Regions from separate parts of the Arthrobacter sp. CP30 genome, predicted to be linked through region 3. Evidence: riboswitches for the same ligand, from Rfam matches in the RefSeq annotation. Region 3 holds a riboswitch; each other region holds the start of a gene.
What was found. Region 3 has a riboswitch for cyclic di-GMP ahead of ACTIMO_RS01275 (glycoside hydrolase family 26 protein). Riboswitches for the same ligand answer to the same signal wherever they lie in the genome.
Positions count from the first base shown of each region.

Region 1: it holds a riboswitch for cyclic di-GMP, as region 3 does, so the genes downstream of both, ACTIMO_RS00635 (response regulator transcription factor) here and ACTIMO_RS01275 (glycoside hydrolase family 26 protein) in region 3, are expected to answer to the same signal.
Region 2: it holds a riboswitch for cyclic di-GMP, as region 3 does, so the genes downstream of both, ACTIMO_RS07185 (hypothetical protein) here and ACTIMO_RS01275 (glycoside hydrolase family 26 protein) in region 3, are expected to answer to the same signal.

Region 1 is NZ_JBQEMM010000001.1:142,464-146,866, forward strand. Features, by position in the region: gene ACTIMO_RS00620 (DUF368 domain-containing protein) at 1-244, shown strand, start outside; gene ACTIMO_RS00625 (LysE/ArgO family amino acid transporter) at 257-862, opposite strand; gene ACTIMO_RS00630 (LysR family transcriptional regulator ArgP) at 931-1,833, shown strand; cyclic di-GMP riboswitch class I at 1,905-1,979, shown strand; gene ACTIMO_RS00635 (response regulator transcription factor) at 2,101-2,925, shown strand; gene ACTIMO_RS00640 (hypothetical protein) at 2,989-3,321, opposite strand; gene ACTIMO_RS00645 (MMPL family transporter) at 3,645-4,403, opposite strand, start outside.
Region 2 is NZ_JBQEMM010000004.1:72,419-76,821, reverse strand. Features, by position in the region: gene ACTIMO_RS07195 (response regulator) at 1-741, shown strand, start outside; gene ACTIMO_RS07190 (NADPH-dependent F420 reductase) at 821-1,504, shown strand; gene ACTIMO_RS07185 (hypothetical protein) at 1,555-2,862, opposite strand; cyclic di-GMP riboswitch class I at 2,878-2,952, opposite strand; gene ACTIMO_RS07180 (glycosyltransferase) at 3,227-4,403, shown strand, end outside.
Region 3 is NZ_JBQEMM010000001.1:269,217-273,619, reverse strand. Features, by position in the region: gene ACTIMO_RS01295 (multidrug effflux MFS transporter) at 1-65, shown strand, start outside; gene ACTIMO_RS01290 (hypothetical protein) at 96-347, opposite strand; gene ACTIMO_RS01285 (hypothetical protein) at 433-657, shown strand; gene ACTIMO_RS01280 (DNA-formamidopyrimidine glycosylase family protein) at 716-1,513, shown strand; gene ACTIMO_RS01275 (glycoside hydrolase family 26 protein) at 1,555-2,793, opposite strand; cyclic di-GMP riboswitch class I at 2,811-2,885, opposite strand; gene ACTIMO_RS01270 (peroxiredoxin-like family protein) at 3,133-3,804, shown strand; gene ACTIMO_RS01265 (ROK family protein) at 3,905-4,403, opposite strand, start outside.

The sequences.
Region 1 (4,403 bases), 130 kb from region 3:
TGGCCTGGCCTATCTCCTGCGGGCGAGGAGGCGCGCAACCCTGCTCATTGCCACCGGCCTGATCCTGGGCTCCGCGCGTGCCCTGTGGCCGTGGCAGGACGGGGCGGCCCTCCTCGCCCCGGATCCCGAGGCGTGGGCGGCTCCCCTCGCCGTGTTCGTGGTCGGTGCCGCCGTCGTCGTCGTGCTGTGGCTGTGGGACCGGCGGACCCAGGCGCGTCGCGTACCGCGACGACGGCCTGCCTGACTGTCCGCCGTCCTACCGGACCACGAGGAGCACGGCGAGGACCAGCATGACGACGGCGATCAGCGCGTCGAGGACGCGCCATGCCACCGGGCGCGCGAACAGCGGGGCGAGGAAGCGTGCTCCCGCGCCGAGGGCGGTGAACCAGACGATGCTGCCCAGGCCCGCGCCGGCCGCGAACCACCACCTGCCGGTGGGGCCGTGCGTCCCCGCCAGGGAGCCGAGCAGCAACACGGTGTCGAGGTACACATGGGGATTGAGCCAGGTCAGGGCGAGGCAGGTGCCGAGCGCTGCGCGCCAGGACGTCGTCGCGGCACCCCCGGCAGTGTCGAGGGTCCCGCCCCGGACTGCCCTGCGTGCGGTAAGGACGGCATAGCCCGTGAGGAAGGCCGCGCCCGCCCAGCGGATCACCTCCAGCAGCACCGGCGCCCCCTCGATCAGGGCGCCGAGGCCGCCGACGCCGAGCCCGATCAACAGGAGATCCGACAGGGCACAGACCGCAACGACGAGGACCACGTGGGAGCGTCGGAGGCCCTGGCGCAGCACGAAGGCGTTCTGCGACCCGATGGCGACGATGAGGGTCAGGCCGGCAGCGAAGCCGGTGGCGGCGGTGGTGATCACCTGATCAACCTAGGAGTGCACAGCGGGTAAGACCAGCTAAAGCTTCTTCAGCATGGTAAGAAGTGCTCATGAAACATGTCGACCCTGCACAGGCGCAGGCGCTCGCCGCGATCGTGGGCGGAGGCAGCTTCGAGGCTGCTGCCGCCACGCTCTCCATCACCCCGTCGGCGGTGAGCCAGCGGATCCGTGCCCTGGAGGTCGCCGTCGGACGCCCCGTCATCACGCGGGCCCGGCCGCTCCGGGCCACCGACGCCGGGCAGGCGATCGTGCGATTCGCGCGGCAGCTCGAACTGCTCACCGCCGACCTCTCGGACGAGCTCGCCGCGGAGGACCAGCGGAGCCGGCAGCGCATCACGATCGTGGTCAACGGCGATTCCCTCCACACCTGGGTGCTGCCGGCCCTCGCCCCGATCGCGGAGACGCTCCAGATCGAGATGCTCCGGGAGGACCAGGACCACTCGCTCGACTTCCTGCGCAGCGGCGCGGCCGCGGCGGCGATCACGTCGGTCGCGGCGCCGGTCCAGGGCTGCTCCTCCCACCCGCTCGGCATCATGCGCTACCTCCCGGTGAGCACGCGCAGCTTCCGCAGGGCCTGGTTCCCGGACGGCGCGACGCCGGAGGCACTGGGGAAAGCCCCCCTCATCGTCTTCGACCGGAAGGACGACCTGCAGGACGCCTATCTCCGCCCACGTACCCGGAGTGCCCGGGACGCACCACGGCACCACGTCCCCGCAGCCGAGGAGTTCGCGGAGGCCATCCGCCTCGGCATGGGCTGGGGCCTGGTCTCGGAGCTGGAGCTGCACAGGGATCGCGGGGACCTCCTCCCGTTCGACGACGACGGGCACCTGGACGTCCCTCTGCACTGGCAGCAGTGGCGCCACGGCTCGACGGCGCTCACGGCCGTCGGGTCGGCCGTCCGACGCGGCGCGGCACTGCTCCGGCAGCCCGGGACGGGGCGGACGGAGCAGTGACGGAGTGTGATGGAGGGAGCGATCCCACGGCGTCGGTGCGGGTTGCTAAAATCATGGAGCGGGCAGCCGCCCGTCGACAAAGGCAAACCCGGTGCGAGCCGGGGACGCAAAGCCACGGGACCCACGCGGTCAGCCGGGCCGCCGAAGAGAACAGGTCTCGCACCATGGCACGGACACCCGCCGTCACTTCCGAACTCCCGTCCGCCCGGCAGGCGGAGCATCCGTCCGAAGCGGCGCTGCTGGCGACCGAGCCGAAGGTCGCAGCCCATGAATAGCGTCGCTGCCGGTGACCGCCGCGCAGCGGTCGTGATCGAGGACGACCTCGACATCCGCAACCTGCTGTGCGCCGTCCTCGAGCAGGGCGGCTTCGCGGCATGCGGTGCCGCGACGGGCCGCGAGGGAGTGGATGCCGTGCGGCAGGAACATCCGGCGGTCGTGACGCTCGACATCGGCCTCCCCGACATCGACGGCTACGAGGTGCTGCGCCGCATCCGCACGACGTCGGACTGCTACGTGATCGTCCTGAGTGGCCGCACGGACGAGATGGACGTGCTGACCGCTCTGCAGGCCGGCGCGGACGACTACGTCCTGAAGCCCTTCCGCCCGCGGGAACTGAGGGCGCGGATCGACGCGATGCTGCGCCGGCCCCGCATCGGCCAGCCGGTGGCTCCCCCCGCGACCGTCACCCCCGGACTGTCCGGTGGCACCGCGCCTGCCCCGGCGGCCACCACCGGGCCCGCGCCCGATGCGGCGGACCTCCTCCGCAACGGCAACCTGGTGCTGGACGGCGAGGCCCGCACCGCGACCTGCTCAGGCGTCGAACTCCCGCTCACCAAGACCGAGTTCAACCTCCTGCACGAACTGCTCCGCAGCAACGGTGCGGTGCGCACCAAGGAAGAGCTGGTGCGCGTATCGCGCGGCAGGGAGTACCGGGGCTACAACTTCGTCAGCCGCACGGACGAGCGCGCCATCGAGGTGCACATCGCGAACCTGCGGCAGAAACTGGCCCGGACCTCGGGGGACCCGGATCTCATCACCACGGTGCGCGGCGTCGGCTTCAGGATCATGCCGAGGAGCTCGACCTCCCGGTAGCCGTCGGCTCCCCCGCGTGGGACCGGACAGCGTCCCCGCGGGTCGGCACCGCACCAAGCCGGTCTAGGGCGCAGCGCCCGCGCTCCCAACCGGGTAGGACCGGCCGAGCGCCGCCACGGTGTCCGCAGCGCACGCCCGGAGGAGTGGGAGGGAGTGCAAGGCCTCGTCGAGGTCGTCCGCCGCGATCAGGCGCTGCATCCGGAGCGCGGCCTGCGTGAGGCGCACGGCCCCCACCATGGCCGACGACGTCGTGACGCTGAGCACCGCGTCCGCTGCGCCCATGGCATCGCCGCCCCGCAACCGGACGTCCAGCCGGTCGATCTTCCCCCCGAGCGTCGAGCAGAAGTCGTGGGCGAACCGGTTGACGACGGCGGGATCGTCGAAATCGCTCCTCATGTCCTCCAGGACCGCCGGCACCAGCAGCGGGGCAGCCTTGCCCGGCGCGCCCGTAGCCGGGACGGCTTCACTCCTGGGGGGTGCCGTCCCGCTGTCCTGGTGCTGACCAGGACCTGACGGAGTCGAATGGATGGGCACAGTCCAAGGGTAGCGACAGCGGGTTGCGAGGATGCGGAACCATCCGGTTCTTGCGCAAAGCTTGCGGAAGGCCCGGGGCGGTGGGCGCAGGGCCGCAGGGCCGCAGGGCCGCAGGGCAGGTGCACCCGGCGACGCGGAAGGACCGTCGGAGCTCATCCGGACGGCCCCTCCACGGGCGGGGACCGCTAGCGCGGCGAGGGGGTCTTCCCGAGCTTGGACGGCCACCAGATCGCCGGCCCGATGTCGTAGGCGAGGGCAGGGATGAGCAGCGAGCGCACCAGCACGGTGTCCAGCAGGACGCCGAACGCCACGACGAAGGCGATCTGCGCGAGGAACAGGATCGGGATGACCCCCAGTGCCGCGAAGGTCGCCGCGAGGACGACGCCCGCCGACGTGATGACGCCGCCCGTGACCCCGAGGCCGCGGAGGATCCCCGGCCGTGTCCCGATGCGCAGCGACTCCTCCCTGACGCGGGTCATCAGGAAGATGTTGTAGTCCACGCCGAGCGCCACGAGGAACACGAAGGCGAAGAGCGGCACCGAGGCGTCCGCGCCCTCGAAGCCGAACACGTTGTTGAACACGAGTGCGGAGACGCCGAGCGCCGTCGCATTGGAGAGCGCCACACTGGCCACGAGCAGCACGGGCGCCAGCACCGAGCGCAGCAGGATGACGAGGACCACGAGGATGACGAGCAGGACGATCGGGATGATCTTCACGAGGTCGGCCAGCGCGGTGTCATTCGTGTCGATGGCCACCGCGGTCACGCCGCCGACGAGCGCATCCGGGCTGGCGTCGTCGAGCGCGGTCCGCAGGTCCCGCACCACGTCCTCCGCCCGGTCCGAGTCCGCCTGATACTCGAGCGTGCCGCTGATGAGCACCCGGCCGTCCTCGACGACCGCGGCACCGCTCGGATCGGCCGTAAGGCTCGCGTCGGCGATGCCCTC
Region 2 (4,403 bases), on a different contig from region 3:
CCCGCAGCACCCCTGATCCCGACGCTCGTGGTCGACGACGACCACGAGGTGGCCGGCATCCACACGGGGTTCCTCCTCGCGCACGGCGCCTTCGACGTCGTCGGCGCCGCCCACACGGGTGCGCGCGCGCTGGAGCTCGCGGAGCTGCTGCGACCCCGCCTCGTCCTGCTCGACATCCACCTCCCCGACATGACGGGCATCGACGTGCTGCGCGCCCTGCGGAACCGGCCCGGGGAGCCGCTCGACGTCATCGCCATCACCGCGGCGCGGGAGCTCGACACCGTGCGGGCCGCCGTCGCGGGGGGCGTGCTGCACTACCTCGTGAAGCCGTTCAGCGCCGCCGTGCTCAACCAGCGCCTGGACCACTACGTGGAGTACCGGCGCGAGCTCCACTCGCATGCGTCGGAGGGTGCCTCTGCCCTCGACCAGGGGCGGATCGATCAGCTCCTGCGCACGACGGCGCCGATCGGCGCGGTCCCGGGCACCGCCCGCACGGCCACGCTGGTCACCCCGAAAGGGCTCTCCGCGCCGACGCTCGACGCCGTCATGCTGGACCTCCGGGGGCACGGCCGGGGGACGTCGGCGTCGGATGTGGCCGACCGCCTCGGGATGGCCCGGGTGAGTGCCCGGCGCTACCTGGAATTCCTGGTCTCACGCGGGCAGGCGCGCATCGTGCCGCAGTACGGATCCGCAGGGCGGCCGGAGAAGTTCTACGTGTGGACGGACGGCGGGCAGGGCTGACCTGCGGGCTCGGCGTCGTCGCTGCCCCGGGCAGGACGTCCGGCAGGAATATCCACCGCTGGAGGGGGTTGTGCAGGACATGACAGAAAATACGGCAGCACCGTCGGGCGCACCCCGCAGCACCATCGGTTTCATCGGCAGCGGCAACATCGGCTCGCAGCTGGCACGCCTCGCCGTGGAGCGCGGCTACCAGGTGATCATGAGCAACTCCCGTGGTCCGGAGACGCTTCAGGACCTCGTCGCGGACCTTGGTGACGGAGCCCGCGCCGGCACCGCGGAGGACGCGGCGACGCAGGGCGACGTCGTCGTCGTCACCATCCCGCTGAAGGACATCGGCGCGGTTCCCGTGCAGCCACTCGCCGGCAAGCTGGTCATCGACACGTGCAACTACTACCCCGAGCGCGACGGCCACATCGCCGAGCTCGACGACGAGAGCACGACGACGAGCGAGCTGGTGCAGCGCCACCTACCCGGTTCCTCCGTGGTGAAGGTCTTCAACAACATCCACTTCGCGCAGCTGACGACGGACGGGACGCCCGCGGGGACCCCGGACCGCCGCGCCCTGCCGATCGCCGGGGACGATTCCGACGCGAAGCAGGCCGTCACCGAGCTGCTCGACGAGTTCGGCTTCGACACCGTCGATGCCGGACCGCTCACCGAGGGCTGGCGCTTCCAGCGGGACACGGCCGCCTACGGGCCCCAGCTCTCCGCGGACGCCATGCGCGAAGCACTCGGGCAGGCCCGGCGCTACGCCGACATGTAGCTCCGGTGCCCGACCGTCAGCCGTCGCCGACCGCCTGGTTGGCCGTGGCGTCAGCGCCCGCCGAGGACGATCGGTGAGCAGCGGGACGCGTCACAGATCTGGTACCGCGCGGAGGGTGCCTTCGACGAGGTCGCCACCCGGCCCGAGTTCACGACCGGGCGGCGGCTCCCGTCCGCCACCAGGGTGACTGTGGACCCCTGAGCCCGGGACCACGTCAGCGTCGTCGCGTACAGGCGGTGCGCCGTGGTGTTCCTGGCCGAGAGCGTGATGGCCTTGGGCTGGACGGTCGGCTTCGGCTTCGGCAACGGCTTCGTCGGGGTCTGCGACGGGGCCGGCTTCGTCGGAGCAGGTGTCGGGCTCGCGGACGGCGACGGCTTAGTCGGTGTGGCTGTCGGGCTCGCGGACGGCGACGGGGCCGGCTTAGTCGGTGTGGCTGTCGGGCTCGCGGACGGCGACGGGGCCGGCTTCGTCGGGGTCGCCGACGGGCTTGCGGACGGCGACGGCGCAGGAGCGGTCGGCGACGGGGTGGGAGCCGTCACCTGCGCCGGCGTGAACGAGAAGTCCCTCACCACTACCTTTTCCGGTTTCACTGCCGCGGGATCCCCTCCCCCGCCGTCGGTCACCCAGAGGTTGAAGTGGATGGTCTCCCGGGCCGGCTCGGGGACGTTCGGGCCCTGCATCACGGTGCGCTTGAGCAGGGGGCCGCCGTAGCCCTCCCCCGCGAAGGTCTCGAACGTCAGCCTGTCCGGCTCCCACACCATGCGGTGCGTGAGGATCGGGTGGTCCGTGACGCCGAAGATCGCCGTGTCGTTGCCGACCCCGGGTCCCTTGCTCGCGTCGAACCAGTAGCCGTGCCCCTGCGTGATGGGCCACACCTGGCCGTAGTTGCTGCCACCGCCCCATGAACTGGCCTCGCAGAGGTCCATCTCGTTGTAGCCCGGGGCGACGGCGGGGTCGTAGGTGAACAGGCATCCCCACACCACCTCCTTCTGGAGCGTGGTGAGGTCCTTCTCGATGGTGGTGCTGTAGGTGCCGTAGCCGAAGCCGTGGCGGGTCGTGTTGAACTCGGCCCCGATGGTGGCCGCGCCGGTCGGATTAGAGAGCGTCATGGTCACGTGGCCGTCGGCGTCAGGGCTGCTGACGTTGGCGGGGTCGAACTGCTTGTTGTAGTTCGGTGCGCCGCTCCACCAGCGCTTCTCCCAGTTGAGGCCCTTCCAGGCGAAATCACCCACGGGACCGGGAACGGCCGCCATCGGGGTCGTGTCCGCGGCGACGACCGGCGTGGGCACGGAGACGGCGAGCAGGAGGGCCGCGAGGACCCCGCTCAGAGCGGGACGGAGTGCTGGACGACAAAGCATGCACAGGCCTTCTGGTTCGGTAGCCCGGCTGACCCCTGGGGCCCCGTGGCTTTGCGTCTCCGGCTCGCACCGGGTTTGCCCTTCTCACCGGGCGGCTGCCCCGGCGGTGCCGACGCTCGCGCTGCCGACCGTTCAATCCTCCCGCACCGGCATGCGGCCGGACCCACGCGCCGGCGCAGATTGTGCCCAGCATTGCCGCAAGTCCATGCCCGACGTGGCAGCAGGAGCACGCTCGGGTACCTTTGGTGCATGCTGCACGGTCCCTCGTGGCCCGGTGAGCGTCTCAGTGCGGCCGGCCCGGCGCACACAAGTCACCGAAGCGACGCGCCTCCGCGCGTGCGCAGCAGATGGAGAGCACAGAAGCATGGGCAACACTCCGACGACCGGGCTGTCCGCGCGCACCCGGCGCCGCGCGGCGAGCGACGACCTCCCGAAGGGCAGGACGCTCCTCGTCCGGGCGATCGTGCTGGTCACCGCGGTGCTCGGCATCAACTACATCGCGTGGCGGTGGCTCTTCTCCATCAACTGGGACGCCTGGTGGATCGCCATCCCGCTGATCCTCGCGGAGACCTACTCGCTGATCGACTCCCTGCTGTTCGGCTTCACGGTGTGGAGGCTGAAGAAGCGCACGCCGCCTGAGGCACCCGAGGGCCTCACCGTCGACGTCTTCATCACCACCTACAACGAGCCGCTGGACCTCGTCCTCACCACGGCGCGCGCCGCCAAGGCCATCCGCTACCCGCACCGGACGTGGATCCTCGACGACGGCAACCGCGCCGAGGTGCGCGCAGCAGCCGAGGCGGAGGGCATCGGCTGGATCACGCGCTCCGCCGACTGGAAGGACATGCCGCGCCACGCGAAGGCCGGCAACCTCAACAACGCCCTGATGTCCACGGACGGGGAATTCCTCGTGATCCTGGACGCCGACCAGATCCCGGATCCGCTCATCCTCGACAGGACGCTCGGCTACTTCACCAACGAGAAGATGGCCCTGGTCCAGACGCCGCAGGTCTTCGTCAACGTCCCGGACTCCGATCCCCTGGGCAGCCAGGCCCCCCTGTTCTATGGACCCATCCAGCAGGGCAAGGACGGCTGGAACGCGGCGTTCTTCTGCGGGTCCAACGCGATCATCCGCCGCGAGGCCCTCATGCAGCTCGGCGTCACGCGGTACGTGACGGAGATCGAACTGGCCCTCCACAAGGCGCTGAAGACCTCGGACAAGGTCATCGCCAAGGCCAAGAAAGGCCTGGGCCCCGACTCCGAGCGGGTCGAGGAAGCCCTCGACCTCGTGGCGAAGGACATCCGGCGCGTGCGCCGGCGCCTCGGGAAGGGCCACGGCATCTCCGAGGTCACCTACGAGTTCCAGCAGCGCATGCAGGCCGTGACCCGCGGGCTCGTCGCCGCGGACATCGCCGCCTTCCACGAGGACCTCGCCTCCCTCGCGGACCTCGACATCATCGGGCTGGAGGAGGGACTGCAGGACGCCTCCATCAGCACGCCCGGGCTCGCCGTCGTCGACGACGCCGCGCTCGACCAGCTGG
Region 3 (4,403 bases):
GCCTGGTCCTGATGGTCTCGGTGCGGTCGTCGCGCCCATGGTCGGAGGCAGTCCCGGCGTCCTGAGGAAACCGGTACCTCAGGACACCGGCCTGGTCAGGAGGAGCGGCGGGCCGGCTCGACGACGTCGGGCAGGACGGGCGAGGACTCGGGGCGCCGGTCGCGCCGGTCCAGTTCCTCGGTCAGTTCCTCGTGGCGGATCTCGGTCTCGAGGGAGGGTTCGCCGTCGTGCGCGTACTCGTAGTCGAGTTCGCGGTGGATCTTGCTGTTCAGCGCCTCGACCGTGGGGAGATCGAGCGTGGTGAGGTCTTCCGGGAAGTCCTCGGCGGGCGAGAGTCTTGTGCTCATGGGGGCCTGTTCGGTGGTTCGGAGCGGACACGGGCGACCGGGCCCGCTTCTGGACCACGCATGCCGGGAAGCCCGGCAAAGGTCGATGATATCGGTCGCCCGGCGAGAACGGAAGCCATCCGGCGGGGGATCGACGACGTGTGGACGGGAGCGAGCGGGGAGTCCGCCCGGCGTTCTCGACGCGGACGACGACGCGGACGACGACGCGGACGATGTCGTGGACGACGACGCGGACGACGACGCGGACGACGACGCGGACGACCGGACGGCGGCTGGGCCGCACGCGTGTCGGTGGCGGGCGGTACCGTAGCCCGGATCCATCCGCGCCCACCGCGCACAGCCCCGACGAGCAACGGCAGGGAGGCTCCATGCCCGAGGGAGACAGCGTCTTCCGGCTCGCCGCGAGGCTGCGCAGGTCCCTCGACGGCCGCACGCTCGAGCGCGGCGACCTGCGCGTACCGGCGCATGCCACCGACTCGCTGGACGGCATGCGGCTGATGGAGCACACCACCCACGGCAAGCACCTGCTGACCCGCTTCGACGGCGGCGTGACGCTCCACACCCACCTGCGCATGCAGGGCTCGTGGACGGTGACGGCGCCGGGCAGGTCGCTTCCCCGCGCGCTCCTGCCCGACGCCCGCGTCATCCTGGCGGTGAGGGACGGGCCGACGGCCTACGGCCTGGCCCTGCCCGTCGTCGGCCTCGTGGCCACGCGCGCTGAACACGACGTCGTCGGGCATCTCGGGCCGGACCCGCTCCGTCCGGACTGGTCGGTCGAGGAGGCGGTGCGGAGGTTGCGACGCGACCCGGGCGAGCGGGTGGCGGCAGCCCTGCTCGACCAGCGCAACGTGGCGGGCTTCGGCAACCTGTGGGCCAACGAGCTCTGCTTCCTGCGCGGCGTGCACCCCGACACGGTGATGGCCGACGTCGACGTCCCGGCCCTCGTGGCGTTGGGCGCACGGTGCCTGCGCTTCTCGGCGACCCAGCCCGGCGCCCACCAGGTCACCACCGGCAGGACGCGGAAGGGGGAGCAGCACTGGGTCGCGGGACGAGCCGGGAAGCCGTGCCTGCGCTGCGGCACCACCATCCGTGTGCGGGCGGAGGTGCCCGGTGATCCGGGCCGTCGCCGGACCTGGTGGTGCCCGCGGTGTCAGCCCCTTCGCTGACGCGCGATGTGGGGGCCCGCGCCGTGAAGGAGGAGAGGTCCTCAGCGCCTCGCGTCCAGGGCGGCAGCAAAGGCGTCGACCGACGCCGTGGAGCTGTCGATCCGCCAGTCCGCCTCCTTGGCGATGTGGAACCAGACCAGGCCGACCACGTCCGGCTGCGCGGAGAGGTATCCGAAGAGGTCCGTGATCCAGCGGGCCTTGGAGCCGCCGAGTTCGGAGGAGGACGTCTCGGCGATCACGATGGGCGTGCCGGGTGCGAGGCGCCGGAGCTGCGCGAGGCCGTCCCCGAACAGCGCCGCAGGATCCTGCCAGCCGCTCCAGGACTGCGACGTACCCCAGTTGTAGCCGTCGAGGGCGACGACGTCGGCATAGCCCTGCCCCGGGTACAGGCCGTCCAGCGGGATGGAGCCCCAGTAGGGCACGTTCGGGTTCCAGACCCAGCTGACATTCGTGGCTCCGGTGGACCGGACGACGTCGTGCACGTGGCGGTAGGCGGCCACGTAGTCTCCCGCACCGTTCCCGTTGACGCCCTCGGACCACGGGTACCAGTCGCCGTTCATCTCGTGCCCGAACCGCAGGTAGACGGGTCGGCCCCACTGACCGAGGGCGCTGCCCCACTCACGCAGGTAGGCGTCGAAGTCGCCCGCGGCGATGCGGTCGAGCGAGTAGGCGGGCTGCTCGGTGCCGCCGCCCCAGGTCCACGGCTCCCATGTCAGCAGCGTCTCGGCACCCCGCGCCCTGACGGCCTCCAGCTCCGCGATGGGCGCGGGCTGGTTGAAGTCCTTGTAGGAGAGGACGATCGACGGAGCCTCGCCCGCCAGGGCTGCCACCTCGTCGAGCTCGCCCCCTGCGGCGGGACCGCCACCGGTGCCGACGCCGAAGCGGATGCCCTTGGAGGAGTCGGTCCCGGGCGCCGCCGCGAGGACCGTGTACCCGGTGGAGGCAGCGGCGCTGCCGACCGCTGCGCTGATGGTCACCGTCCCCGAACCGCCGGGCACGATCGACACCTGGAGGGTGCCGGTCGACGTCGTCGTGACCGCGACGCGGCTGGTGCCCGCGACGACGGTCCCCTTCGTGCGCTTGGGGAAGCCAGCACCCGTCACGGTGACGCCTGCGCCGGCTGTCCCGGCGGAGCTGCTCAGCGTGATCGTCGCCGCGGCGCCGGCCGGAGGAGGCGTGAGACCCACCATCAGCACGGCCACCGCAGTGAGGAGCAGCAGGATCCGGGCGGCGGCGGGGAGCGTGCCGGGCGGGAGGGGCTGGGCGGGGACGATGCTCATGCGGGGTACCTCGCTGGTTCGGTAGCCCGGCTGACCGCGTGGGTCCCGTGGCTTTGCGTCCCCGGCTCGCACCGGGTTTGCCTTTGTCGCCCGGCGGCCACCCGCCGGTCGTCCGTCCTCGTGGACTGCTTCCATTCTCCCGCGCCCTACACGCCCCGGGGTGCGATTACCCCGAATTCTGCCGAAGGATTGGTGCAGGTCCGGCGCAGCGACTCCTCCGGTGCCCAGCACCTGCACCGCGCGGGGAAGCCCGGCACTGCTGTGCTTTTGGTGTGTCCTGGCCCACAATGGTCCTGTCGCGGTTGGAGGCACCCGCGACGGGTTGTGCTGGAGGGAACCATGAAGCAGATACCGGCGTTCACGCGCACCATTGCGTCTCAGGTGGACGGCTACAGGCCGGAATTCGAGGCACGGGTGGGGCCGGAACTCGCCGCGGTCTTCGCCCGCGAGCAGGAGGACCTCCGCCGCGCGGGACTGCCGGAGGGTATCGCCCGCGTCGGTGACCGGCTCCCGGATGCGGTCCTGCACGACGCCGCCGGCCGGACCGTGAGCCTGTCCACGGTGCTCGATGCCGCCGCCGCGATCATCGTCTTCTACCGCGGGTCCTGGTGTCCGTACTGCAGTATCGCGCTCAAGACCTACCAGCGGGAGCTCCGCCCCGTGGTCGAGGCCTTCGGGACCAGGCTGATCGCGGTCAGCCCGCAGGCGCCGGATGTGGCCGCGCGGGGAGGGCGACAGGCCGGACTGCACTTCGAGCTGTACTCCGACGAGGGCAATGCGCTCGCGGCGCACCTCGGCATCGTGACGACTCCCAGCCCGGAGTCGCTGCGGGCCCGGGAGGCCCTCGGCATCGACGTGGCGGGGAGCAACATGGACAGCACTGCCGCCATCCCGTTCCCCACGGTGGTCGTGGCCGATGCGACCGGCACCATCCGGCTGATCGACGTGCGGGTGGACTACACCACGCGGACGGAGACCTACGAGATCATCGACGCCCTCGTGGCGCTGTAGGTCCCCGCCGGCGGCCCGTCCTACCGAGGCTGCCACCAGGGCCGATGCCGGTGCCTCTCCGGCCGGTCGGTCGGGCCGGGTCGAGCGAGGGTCCGCCCGGTCAGGCGAAGGAGACGGAGCGGAGGGACCGGGGTGACATGCGGTCCTGCAGGACGAGGGTCGCCGCGCCGAGTGCCGCGGCGTCGTTGCCGTTGACCGACAGGCGCACCTCGACCGGATGGATGGCGCGCGCCATCGCCCGCCGGGAGAGCAGCCCGCTGATGATGTCCACATAGAAGGCGCCGGCCGTCGAGAACGCGCTCCCGGCGAGGACGATGAGCTGGAGATCGAGGAGGTTGACCATGGAGATCACGGCACTCGCCACGTACTCGGCAGAGTTCCGGATGAGCTGCAGGGCCACGGCGTCCCCGTCCGCCGCGGCGGTGCCGAGTGCGGCGAAGTCCTCGGAGATGACGCCTGTCAGGGGGATGCCCAGCTCGCCGCGCGCTGCCGCTTCTGCAGCCTGTGCGACGACGACGCGCGGACTCGCGTACAGCTCCAGGCACCCGATGTTGCCGCAGGGGCAGGGCAGTCCGCGGGCGTCGACGGTGACGTGGCCG